2 regions of the Bacillus sp. VA13 genome follow, and region 2 is predicted to be linked to the other one. Evidence: a T-box and tRNA genes for the amino acid it is inferred to sense, from the RefSeq annotation. Region 2 holds a T-box; the other holds one or more tRNA genes.
What was found. A T-box is a leader RNA that pairs with one kind of tRNA and senses whether it is charged. The one in region 2 lies ahead of thrS (threonine--tRNA ligase), so its partner is inferred to be a tRNA-Thr.
Positions count from the first base shown of each region.

Region 1: it has a tRNA-Thr gene. The T-box ahead of thrS (threonine--tRNA ligase) is inferred to sense a tRNA for this amino acid. The anticodon was not compared.

Region 1 is NZ_JBVQPP010000003.1:629,549-634,351, forward strand. Features, by position in the region: gene AC0C66_RS15160 (Type 1 glutamine amidotransferase-like domain-containing protein) at 1-308, opposite strand, end outside; gene AC0C66_RS15165 (spore coat protein) at 466-684, shown strand; gene AC0C66_RS15170 (hypothetical protein) at 737-940, opposite strand; gene spo0M (sporulation control protein Spo0M) at 1,080-1,856, shown strand; tRNA gene AC0C66_RS15180 (tRNA-Leu) at 1,949-2,030, opposite strand; tRNA gene AC0C66_RS15185 (tRNA-Leu) at 2,311-2,399, opposite strand; tRNA gene AC0C66_RS15190 (tRNA-Cys) at 2,407-2,477, opposite strand; tRNA gene AC0C66_RS15195 (tRNA-Gly) at 2,483-2,557, opposite strand; tRNA gene AC0C66_RS15200 (tRNA-Gln) at 2,606-2,677, opposite strand; tRNA gene AC0C66_RS15205 (tRNA-His) at 2,687-2,762, opposite strand; tRNA gene AC0C66_RS15210 (tRNA-Trp) at 2,787-2,860, opposite strand; tRNA gene AC0C66_RS15215 (tRNA-Tyr) at 2,866-2,950, opposite strand; tRNA gene AC0C66_RS15220 (tRNA-Thr) at 2,973-3,045, opposite strand; tRNA gene AC0C66_RS15225 (tRNA-Phe) at 3,051-3,126, opposite strand; tRNA gene AC0C66_RS15230 (tRNA-Asp) at 3,139-3,215, opposite strand; tRNA gene AC0C66_RS15235 (tRNA-Met) at 3,277-3,353, opposite strand; tRNA gene AC0C66_RS15240 (tRNA-Val) at 3,361-3,436, opposite strand; tRNA gene AC0C66_RS15245 (tRNA-Glu) at 3,446-3,517, opposite strand; tRNA gene AC0C66_RS15250 (tRNA-Ser) at 3,552-3,643, opposite strand; tRNA gene AC0C66_RS15255 (tRNA-Asn) at 3,649-3,723, opposite strand; rRNA gene rrf (5S ribosomal RNA) at 3,733-3,848, opposite strand; partial or broken rRNA gene AC0C66_RS15265 (23S ribosomal RNA) at 3,960-4,803, opposite strand, start outside.
Region 2 is NZ_JBVQPP010000002.1:379,934-384,736, reverse strand. Features, by position in the region: gene AC0C66_RS10130 (MarR family transcriptional regulator) at 1-77, opposite strand, end outside; gene thrS (threonine--tRNA ligase) at 197-2,113, opposite strand; T-box leader at 2,167-2,388, opposite strand; T-box leader at 2,420-2,641, opposite strand; T-box leader at 2,673-2,901, opposite strand; gene AC0C66_RS10120 (YwgA family protein) at 3,013-3,513, opposite strand; gene AC0C66_RS10115 (HD domain-containing protein) at 3,549-4,803, opposite strand, start outside.

The DNA of each region.
Region 1 (4,803 bases), on a different contig from region 2:
TCCTTCCACAGCACAAGCATATTCCGCGTATTTCCCCCGCCAACATAAATCACGTCCTTTTCCATAACAAAAGAAATGAAGTCTGTTGTCGGCGGCTTAAATAAGGATAAATGAGACGGCACACAATCCAGTGTTTGAAAAGCATGATAAAACCGCTGAATATAGTTTTGGGAATCACCGCTCGCCGTCGGCAAAAAACAAATGCGAGGCGACTTCCGTCCCGATTGATTGATGATATATTGATCGAGGGACAAATTTTCCGGTTCCATCGAAAAACCCCCGCCGCCCATCGCAATAATCTGTTTCATCATCCCACTCCCCGAAAAAATTTGTTAATCATTATAGCATTTTGTATAAATCCATGAAACAAGGCTAAATACTTCTCAATAGGAAGATCTAAAAGATAAAACCCACTAACAGGCGGTGAAGGCATTGAACGATTTTTCAACCCCAATCATACCTATAATGATTCTTGATTGCTTAACGACAATACAAATCATCATTAAAAAGTACACTGTCGCAATAACGGAAACTGCAAACCCCGACCTCCGAACAGCGTTGCATGATCAATTAGATGCAGCTGTTCATCTGCATGGGGAACTATCTGAACTTCTGATGGAAAAAGGCTGGCTCCTGAGTAAGCCATTTCAAATCGATTTGCTTTTATCTTGCAGAGAACTGTAACAAAGTCACAAAAAAAGACGGAATCTCATCTTTCAGATCCCGTCTCTCCCTTTTATTGCTCCACTCTTCTTAAAGCCTCGTTTACCGTTTCTTTTATAAACGCGTCTTCACCGCTTAATCGGTCTAAACTGAGATCACCGTTTCTAAGCCTTTCGGAAATATTGTTTATATCCTCCTCTACCGTGATTTGCAGCTCACCAGCCAAAAACATTCTGTGTAATTCATCAGCAACCATACTTTCTTTATCCATTTCAATCCGCTCCTTTGCTTTCAATAGTATTCTTAGTCTGTCCCTAGGCCGGACGAATAATAGGTAAAAAGTATGAATCAAATGAATCTTTTTTCTTCCTTCTTACGTATATCTGTTGAGAAAAAGAAAAAGGGGAAGATCTAACATGTCATTTTTTAAGAAGCTCGCAGCAAGTGCCGGTATCGGTGCTGCAAAAGTAGATACAATTTTAGAGAAAGACGCATATTATCCAGGAGAAGAAGTACGGGGAACTGTCCATGTCAAAGGCGGGAAAATCGCTCAGGACATCCGCTATATTGATTTACAGCTTAACACACGGTACGTCATTGTAAAAGACGATGAAGAACACCGGAAATACGCTACAATTCATTCTTTTCAGGTCACTGGTTCATTCACCATTCAGCCTGGAGAAGAGCAGCAATTTCCGTTCTCATTCACCCTCCCTCTTGATACACCGATTACTGTAGGGAAAGTAGAGGTCGCCGTAGTGACAGACCTTGATATACAAGGCGGTATCGATAAATCCGACCAAGACCGCATTTTCGTTGAAGCGCACCCTTGGATTGAAAGTGTGCTGGAAGCAATCGAAAACCTAGGTTTCCGTCTTAACGAAGCAGACTGCGAACAAGCGCCCTACTTCCAACGCCGCCTTCCGTTCGTTCAAGAATTTGAGTTCATTCCGACATCAGGCTACTATCGTCAGATGCTTGAGGAATTAGAGCTTATTTTCCTTTTAGACGAAAATGGTTTAGAAATCATTTTCGAAGTCGACCGCAGGGCAAGAGGCCTGCGAGGATGGCTGGAAGAGATGTATAATGACGGAGAACAGCTTGTACGCGTCCGTTTCAGCCAATCAGAGCTTGAAGATGCAGAAGAGCTTAAAGAGGTACTAGAAGAGATCATAGACCAATACGCTGAGTGAATGATAAAAGGAGCCTCAATTAAGATAGGCTCCTTTTCTTTGATAAAAAATAAAAACCCGTTTCTGTATAAGAAACAGGTTTTTTTCAAGTATACCGGTGGTCGGGGTCGAACCGACACTCCAGAAGGAACACGATTTTGAGTCGTGCGCGTCTGCCAATTCCGCCACACCGGCAAGTTTTACGTCGTATCTAACCGACGAATATAAATATATCATGGATCTTACAAAGTGTCAACGTATTTCAAAAAAGTTTTTTTGGAAATATAAAATAAAAAAGGATTAAGAGACTTAACTAAACATAATAACTCAAGCAGCTTTATGATCATGTATCGGAACGTAACTTAGCTGCATAAATCAAAACAATAAAAAAATGATCTACACAAGTAGATCATTAATATGATTAGTTATAATGATAAAACACAAACACCAATTCAACTTACCATGTAAGTAAAATTGGTGCCGAGGGCCGGACTTGAACCGGCACGGTAGTCACCTACCGCAGGATTTTAAGTCCTGTGTGTCTGCCAATTCCACCACCCCGGCAAAAGAAAGGCGACACCCGGATTCGAACCGGGGATAAAGGTTTTGCAGACCTCTGCCTTACCACTTGGCTATGCCGCCGTAATTGGAGCGGAAGACGGGATTCGAACCCGCGACCCCCACCTTGGCAAGGTGGTGTTCTACCACTGAACTACTTCCGCATCTTAAGGGACTTCATACATCATATGCAATTAATATAAAAAGTGAGACTGGGCTAGCTGGATTCGAACCAACGCATGACGGAGTCAAAGTCCGTTGCCTTACCGCTTGGCTATAGCCCAATGATAATATGGGGCGATTGATGGGAATCGAACCCACGAGTGCCAGAGCCACAATCTGGTGCGTTAACCACTTCGCCACAACCGCCATAATCTCAAGATGTCATAAATTTGGCAGGGGCAGTAGGAATCGAACCCACACCGGAGGTTTTGGAGACCTCTGTTCTACCGTTAAACTATGCCCCTATAAATGGTGGAGGGGGGCAGATTCGAACTGCCGAACCCTGAGGGAGCGGATTTACAGTCCGCCGCGTTTAGCCACTTCGCTACCCCTCCACATTAAGTTTTGAAAAAACAGTGCCGGCAAGAGGACTTGAACCCCCAACCTACTGATTACAAGTCAGTTGCTCTACCAATTGAGCTACACCGGCATAGGTGGTGGCTCGGGACGGAATCGAACCGCCGACACACGGATTTTCAGTCCGTTGCTCTACCAACTGAGCTACCGAGCCTTGTTATTTAAATGGCGGTCCGGACGGGACTCGAACCCGCGACCTCCTGCGTGACAGGCAGGCATTCTAACCAACTGAACTACCGGACCATATTTGTATAAAATAATTTTGGCTGCACCCTTCGGGCACTTCTTATATCATTTATATATTTGGTTGCGGGGGCAGGATTTGAACCTGCGACCTTCGGGTTATGAGCCCGACGAGCTACCGAACTGCTCCACCCCGCGATGATAATGGTGGAGGATGACGGGCTCGAACCGCCGACCCTCTGCTTGTAAGGCAGATGCTCTCCCAGCTGAGCTAATCCTCCATCATATAATGACCCGTACGGGATTCGAACCCGTGTTACCGCCGTGAAAGGGCGGTGTCTTAACCGCTTGACCAACGGGCCCAGACTTTCAAATGTAATTATGTATAAGTATCAGTGGCGGAGAGCAAGGGATTCGAACCCTTGAGACGGAGTTGACCGCCTACACGATTTCCAATCGTGCTCCTTCGACCACTCGGACAGCTCTCCAATAATGGCTCCGCAGGTAGGATTCGAACCTACGACCGATCGGTTAACAGCCGATAGCTCTACCACTGAGCTACTGCGGAATGAAGTCTGCCTGGCGATGTCCTACTCTCACAGGGGGAAACCCCCGACTACCATCGGCGCTGAAGAGCTTAACTTCCGTGTTCGGTATGGGAACGGGTGTGACCTCTTCGCCATCATCACCAGACAATTTCAGTGACATTTAACATTATACTATGTATTCTTGAGAAAATCAAGTATTTTTTGAAAAAACTTATTCTCTCAAAACTAGATAACAGGTGTGACATCATTCAAAATGTGGGTTAAGTCCTCGATCGATTAGTATCTGTCAGCTCCATGTGTCGCCACACTTCCACCTCAGACCTATCAACCTGATCATCTTTCAGGGATCTTACTTCCTTGCGGAATGGGAAATCTCATCTTGAGGGGGGCTTCATGCTTAGATGCTTTCAGCACTTATCCCGTCCGCACATAGCTACCCAGCGATGCCCTTGGCAGAACAACTGGTACACCAGCGGTGCGTCCATCCCGGTCCTCTCGTACTAAGGACAGCTCCTCTCAAATTTCCTGCGCCCGCGACGGATAGGGACCGAACTGTCTCACGACGTTCTGAACCCAGCTCGCGTACCGCTTTAATGGGCGAACAGCCCAACCCTTGGGACCGACTACAGCCCCAGGATGCGATGAGCCGACATCGAGGTGCCAAACCTCCCCGTCGATGTGGACTCTTGGGGGAGATAAGCCTGTTATCCCCGGGGTAGCTTTTATCCGTTGAGCGATGGCCCTTCCATGCGGAACCACCGGATCACTAAGCCCGACTTTCGTCCCTGCTCGACTTGTAGGTCTCGCAGTCAAGCTCCCTTGTGCCTTTACACTCTGCGAATGATTTCCAACCATTCTGAGGGAACCTTTGGGCGCCTCCGTTACCTTTTAGGAGGCGACCGCCCCAGTCAAACTGCCCACCTGACACTGTCTCCCCGCCCGATAAGGGCGGCGGGTTAGAAGGTCAATACAGCCAGGGTAGTATCCCACCGATGCCTCCACCGAAGCTAGCGCTCCGGTTTCCAAGGCTCCTACCTATCCTGTACAAGCTGTACCAACATTCAATATCAGGCTGCAGTAAAGCTCCACGGGGTCTTTCC
Region 2 (4,803 bases):
TCTAATTGCTTCGTGCTTTTCAAGTATTTTGTAAGTGCGTGATCCAGCAAATTTGCTTCCAGTTTGTCATGGTCCATGTAGATTTCCCCATTTCGAGATGCATTCATAACATACGAACGATATGATTTACTTATTATTTTACTGATTCCGGATAGGGAAAGTCAAAAAAGCAAAATGAGAATTCACAGCTTTTCTCCTAGATACTGCGATTTTTCACCTGTTTGACCAGTTTATCTTTAAACGTCTGAAAAGGAACGTGTTCATTCTGCTGATCTCCGAATTGGCGGACGTTTACCGCACCTTCCTGCTCTTCATGATCCCCAAGCACCAGCACGTACGGGATTTTCTGCACCTGCGACTCTCTGATTTTGTAGCCCAGCTTCTCATTGCGCTCATCTATGCGGGCTCTTATCCCCAGCTGCTTCAGCTCTGCCTGCACCTTTCTGCAATAGTCCAAATGAACGTGCGAAACCGGTATGATTTGAACCTGGATCGGTGCAAGCCAGACTGGGAATGCCCCGCCGAAATGCTCGATCAAAATGCCGAAGAACCGGTCGATCGAGCCGAATATCGCTCTGTGTATGACAACAGGACGAACTTTTTCATTGTGTTCATTGATATATGATAAATCAAATTTTTCCGGCATTTGAAAATCAAGCTGTATTGTCGCGCATTGGTGGCTTCGTTTCAGGGCATCTTTTATGTGAAAATCAATTTTCGGCCCGTAAAACGCCCCGTCGCCTTCATTAACCTCATAAGACAGGCCAAGCTCCTCAAGGACGTATGCTAAGGCACGTTCCGACACTTCCCAAAGGCTGTCATCGCCTAATGAATTCTCCGGGCGAGTCGAGAGTTCGACCGAATACTCGAAGCCAAAAGTACGATATACCTCGTCAATCAGCCGAATCGCTTCTTTGATCTCACTCTCAATCTGATCCTCTCGAACGAAGATATGGGCATCATCCTGGCAGAACGTCCGGACGCGAAGCATTCCGTTTAAAGCACCGCTGTATTCATGGCGATGCACCTGACCGAATTCCGCCATTCGAATCGGCAGATCCCGATACGAATACAGGCAGTTTTTAAAGATGAGCATATGGCCGGGACAATTCATCGGCTTCATTGCGAATCTTGTACCATCCACTTCTGAAAAATACATATTGTCGCGATAATGATCCCAGTGGCCTGACTGCTCCCATAACCGTTGATTCATCATAAACGGTGTACGGACCTCCTCGTAGCCAGCCTTTGTTTGCAGCTCACGCGAGAAGCATTCCAGCTCATTGCGGATAATCTGCCCTTTCGGCAAATAAAACGGCATCCCCGGCGCTTCCTCAGAAAACATAAACAGCTCTAATTGTTTGCCCAGCTTGCGATGGTCTCGTTTTGCCGCTTCTTCCAGCATATGAAGATGTGCATCGAGATCTTTTTTCTTATGAAACGCAACCCCGTACACCCGCTGCAGGACTTCATTTTCGCTGTCTCCGCGCCAATAAGCGCCCGATACTCTTGTCAGTTTGAACGCCTTGATCATTCCTGTAGAAGGAAGATGCGGCCCGCGGCACAGGTCAACGAATTCTCCCTGCTGATACAGCGTGATATCCTCTCCGCGCGGAATATCCTTCAAAATCTCCAGCTTAAACGGCTCGCCTTTTTTGGCAAACAGCTCTTCAGCCTCTTCGTAAGAAACCTCAATTCGTTTGATTTCAAGGTTCTCATTTATAATATTCTTCATTTCTTTTTCGATGGCCTCTAAGTCTCCTGATGTCAAGCTTTGCTCCAGCTTCATGTCATAGTAGAAGCCGTCTTCAATCACTGGACCTATCCCCAATGACACTTCTCCGTACAGACGTTTCACTGCTTGAGCCAGTACGTGCGCTGATGTGTGGCGAAGCACCTGCAAGCCTTCTTGGGAATCAAGTGTGACAATCGAAAGCTCAGCATCCTCCTCCAGCTTAAAGCTGAGATCAACGAGCTTGCCGTTGACCTGGCCCGCGGCCGCCTTCTTTTGCAGACTGGAACTGATAGAACCAGCCGCTTCTTTGATTGTGATGCCTTTCGGATATTCCTTGATCTGTCCGTCCGGAAGCTGAATGTACACTTGTTTACTCATTTTTAAACACTCCTTCATAATTGTTGGATATAAAAAAACACACCCGTCCCGCTGTAAGGGACGAGTGTGTGATGTACCCGTGGTTCCACCCAAATTCCCGACAAACGCTATGTTGTCGGCTTGGTGCTGTAACGCAGCATAGACGGCATTGGATACTTCAGTTCCCCAATGCTGCTCCAAGGCGGTAAATGATCATCCTAAGCTGGGAAGCTCCCACCTTTCCTTCCCTCTCTGAAAACCGTAACGATCATTCATGTCCTTTTCATCGCATGTATTCAATTCATAAAAAAACACACCCATCCCTCTAAAAGGGACGAGTGTGTGATGTACCCGTGGTTCCACCCAAATTCCCGACAAACGCTATGTTGTCGGCTCGGTGCTGTAACGCAGCATAGACGGCATTGGATACTTCAGTTCCCCAATGCTGCTCCAAGGCGGTAAATGATCATCCTAAGCTGGGAAGCTCTCACCTTTCCTTCCCTCTCTGAAAACCGTAATGATCATTCATGTCCTTTTCATCGCATGTATTTAGTTCATAAAAAAACACACCCATCCCTCTAAAAGGGACGAATGTGTTTATCATCCGTGGTTCCACCCAAATTCCCGATCAACACACATGGTGTATCGGCTTTAAGGTGCTGTAACGCAGCATGACGGTATCAGATACTGGATTTCCCCGATACGGCTCAAAGGCGGTAAGCTGCTTTCCCTGCGTTAGGAAGATCTCAGCTGTCCTTCCCTCTCTGGAAACCGTAAAAAGCATCTCATGTCCTTATCAGTGCCTGTATACATTACTGATTGTTTATGATTTCATATATTTTACAATACATTTTCTGAAACCGCAATCTGTTTTGTAAAAAAAAGCAAAAGAAACGGTTCATTTCTTTTGCTTGGTATGGTTAACAAATCTGCTTCAGTTCTTCTATGTATTGAAGCGCTTCGTCATATTCTTCATTTGTATATTTTTGCTTGCTTTTGATTGTAAAGACTTTTTCTTTCTTTTCCTCAGCCTCAAGCCCGTCAAAGTAAAGGATCGTGGAAACCAGCTCTAAAAACCGTGATGAACGGCTGTTTACACTGTCGATATAGCCTTTGATATCCGGCATATCCAGATCAGCATGGTCTAAAAATGCAGAGCCTGTCTCAGTCAGCGAATAACGGTATTGAAAGTAGCCGCCCTTTTTTTCCTTCACCTCATGCAGAAATCCAAGGTTGCACAGCTCTTCAATCTGGAGCGTCAGTTCCTCTGAATACGGTCCATAAAAGTGAAAATCATATTTCTCATAGAAAGGAAACTGCATTTTCTTTGCGATATAAATCATTTTCTGCAGCTTCTTCCGCCCGATGATTTCTCCAGAATCCGAGAACACCTTCATCAGTTTTGCATGTTCTTTCAACAAATTCCCGACATCTCCTTTTTCCTTCTTTCCAATTTCTATGTCAGTCCCAGCAGCTGCCGGATTTTCATTTTCGTTTCCGGATGTTCAGAGCCGTCACAAATCAGGTCCTTCGGATAGTACAGCTTGTGGTCCGTCCGACGTTTCCCGGAGATGGATTCCACAATAGCCGACTGTCTGGACAGCTCTTTAATTTGGCCGTTTTGCGTCAAGAGATGGATCGGCAGACGCTCCTCTTCCTCTCCAGGACGGTAAAAATCGTATGGCAGATCTGAAGAAGAATCGACGACCAAATAGTAACTCGGATCGATTCCCGCCTCTTTGAACAATGAAGTCAGCTCAAAATAAGCCGACATTTCTTCATTCGGATTGAATTCAACGTATTGGAACAGCTGGCGGTTAATGAATCTTCGGCACAAATCAGATAAAATCGCGTCTTCTTCATCCTCCCAGGCCTGGAAGTAATACAAAATAATAGATTCATCAAGCTTCAAATAATCCTCCAGCGTCAATTTCCCTTCAAAAATAGAATAGAAATGAACCGGAGCGTGAGTGAAGACATAGCCTTCATCGTGCAGCTGCTTCGCCCTGTGAAGAATCTTCGTTAAAATAACCTCTGCGCTTCTTGTCACAGGATGGAAATACACCTGCCAGTACATTTGGTAGCGGCTCATGATATAGTCTTCGACAGCGTGCATCCCGCTTTCTTTAATGACGATCTGATCCTCGCGCGGTCGCATCACCCGAAGAATCCGCTCCATATCAAAATGGCCGTAGCTGACGCCCGTATAATATGCGTCGCGCTGCAAGTAATCCATGCGGTCTGCGTCTATCTGACTCGAAATCAGGCTGACCACTTGCTTGTTTTTATATGTTTTGGCAATGACTTCAGCAACATCCTGCGGGAAACGCGGGCCCACCTTTCTGAGCACCTGATTGACCTCTGTGTCCCCCAAAATGATATCTCTTGTAAAATCTTCGTGGTCAAGGTGAAAGACTTTTTCAAATGAATGCGAGAACGGCCCGTGCCCGAGATCATGAAGCAGCGCCGCGGCCAAACAGAGTTCGCGCTCACTGTTATCCCATTCAGGGCGGCCTTTAAAGACGTCATCAACCATTCTCCTGACAATTTCATAGACACCGAGAGAATGGTTGAACCGGCTATGCTCAGCGCCGTGGAACGTCAAATACGTCGTGCCGAGCTGCTTAATTCTGCGGAGACGCTGAAATTCGCGGGTTCCGATCAAATCCCATATCAGCTTGTCCCGAACATGAACATAGCGGTGCACCGGA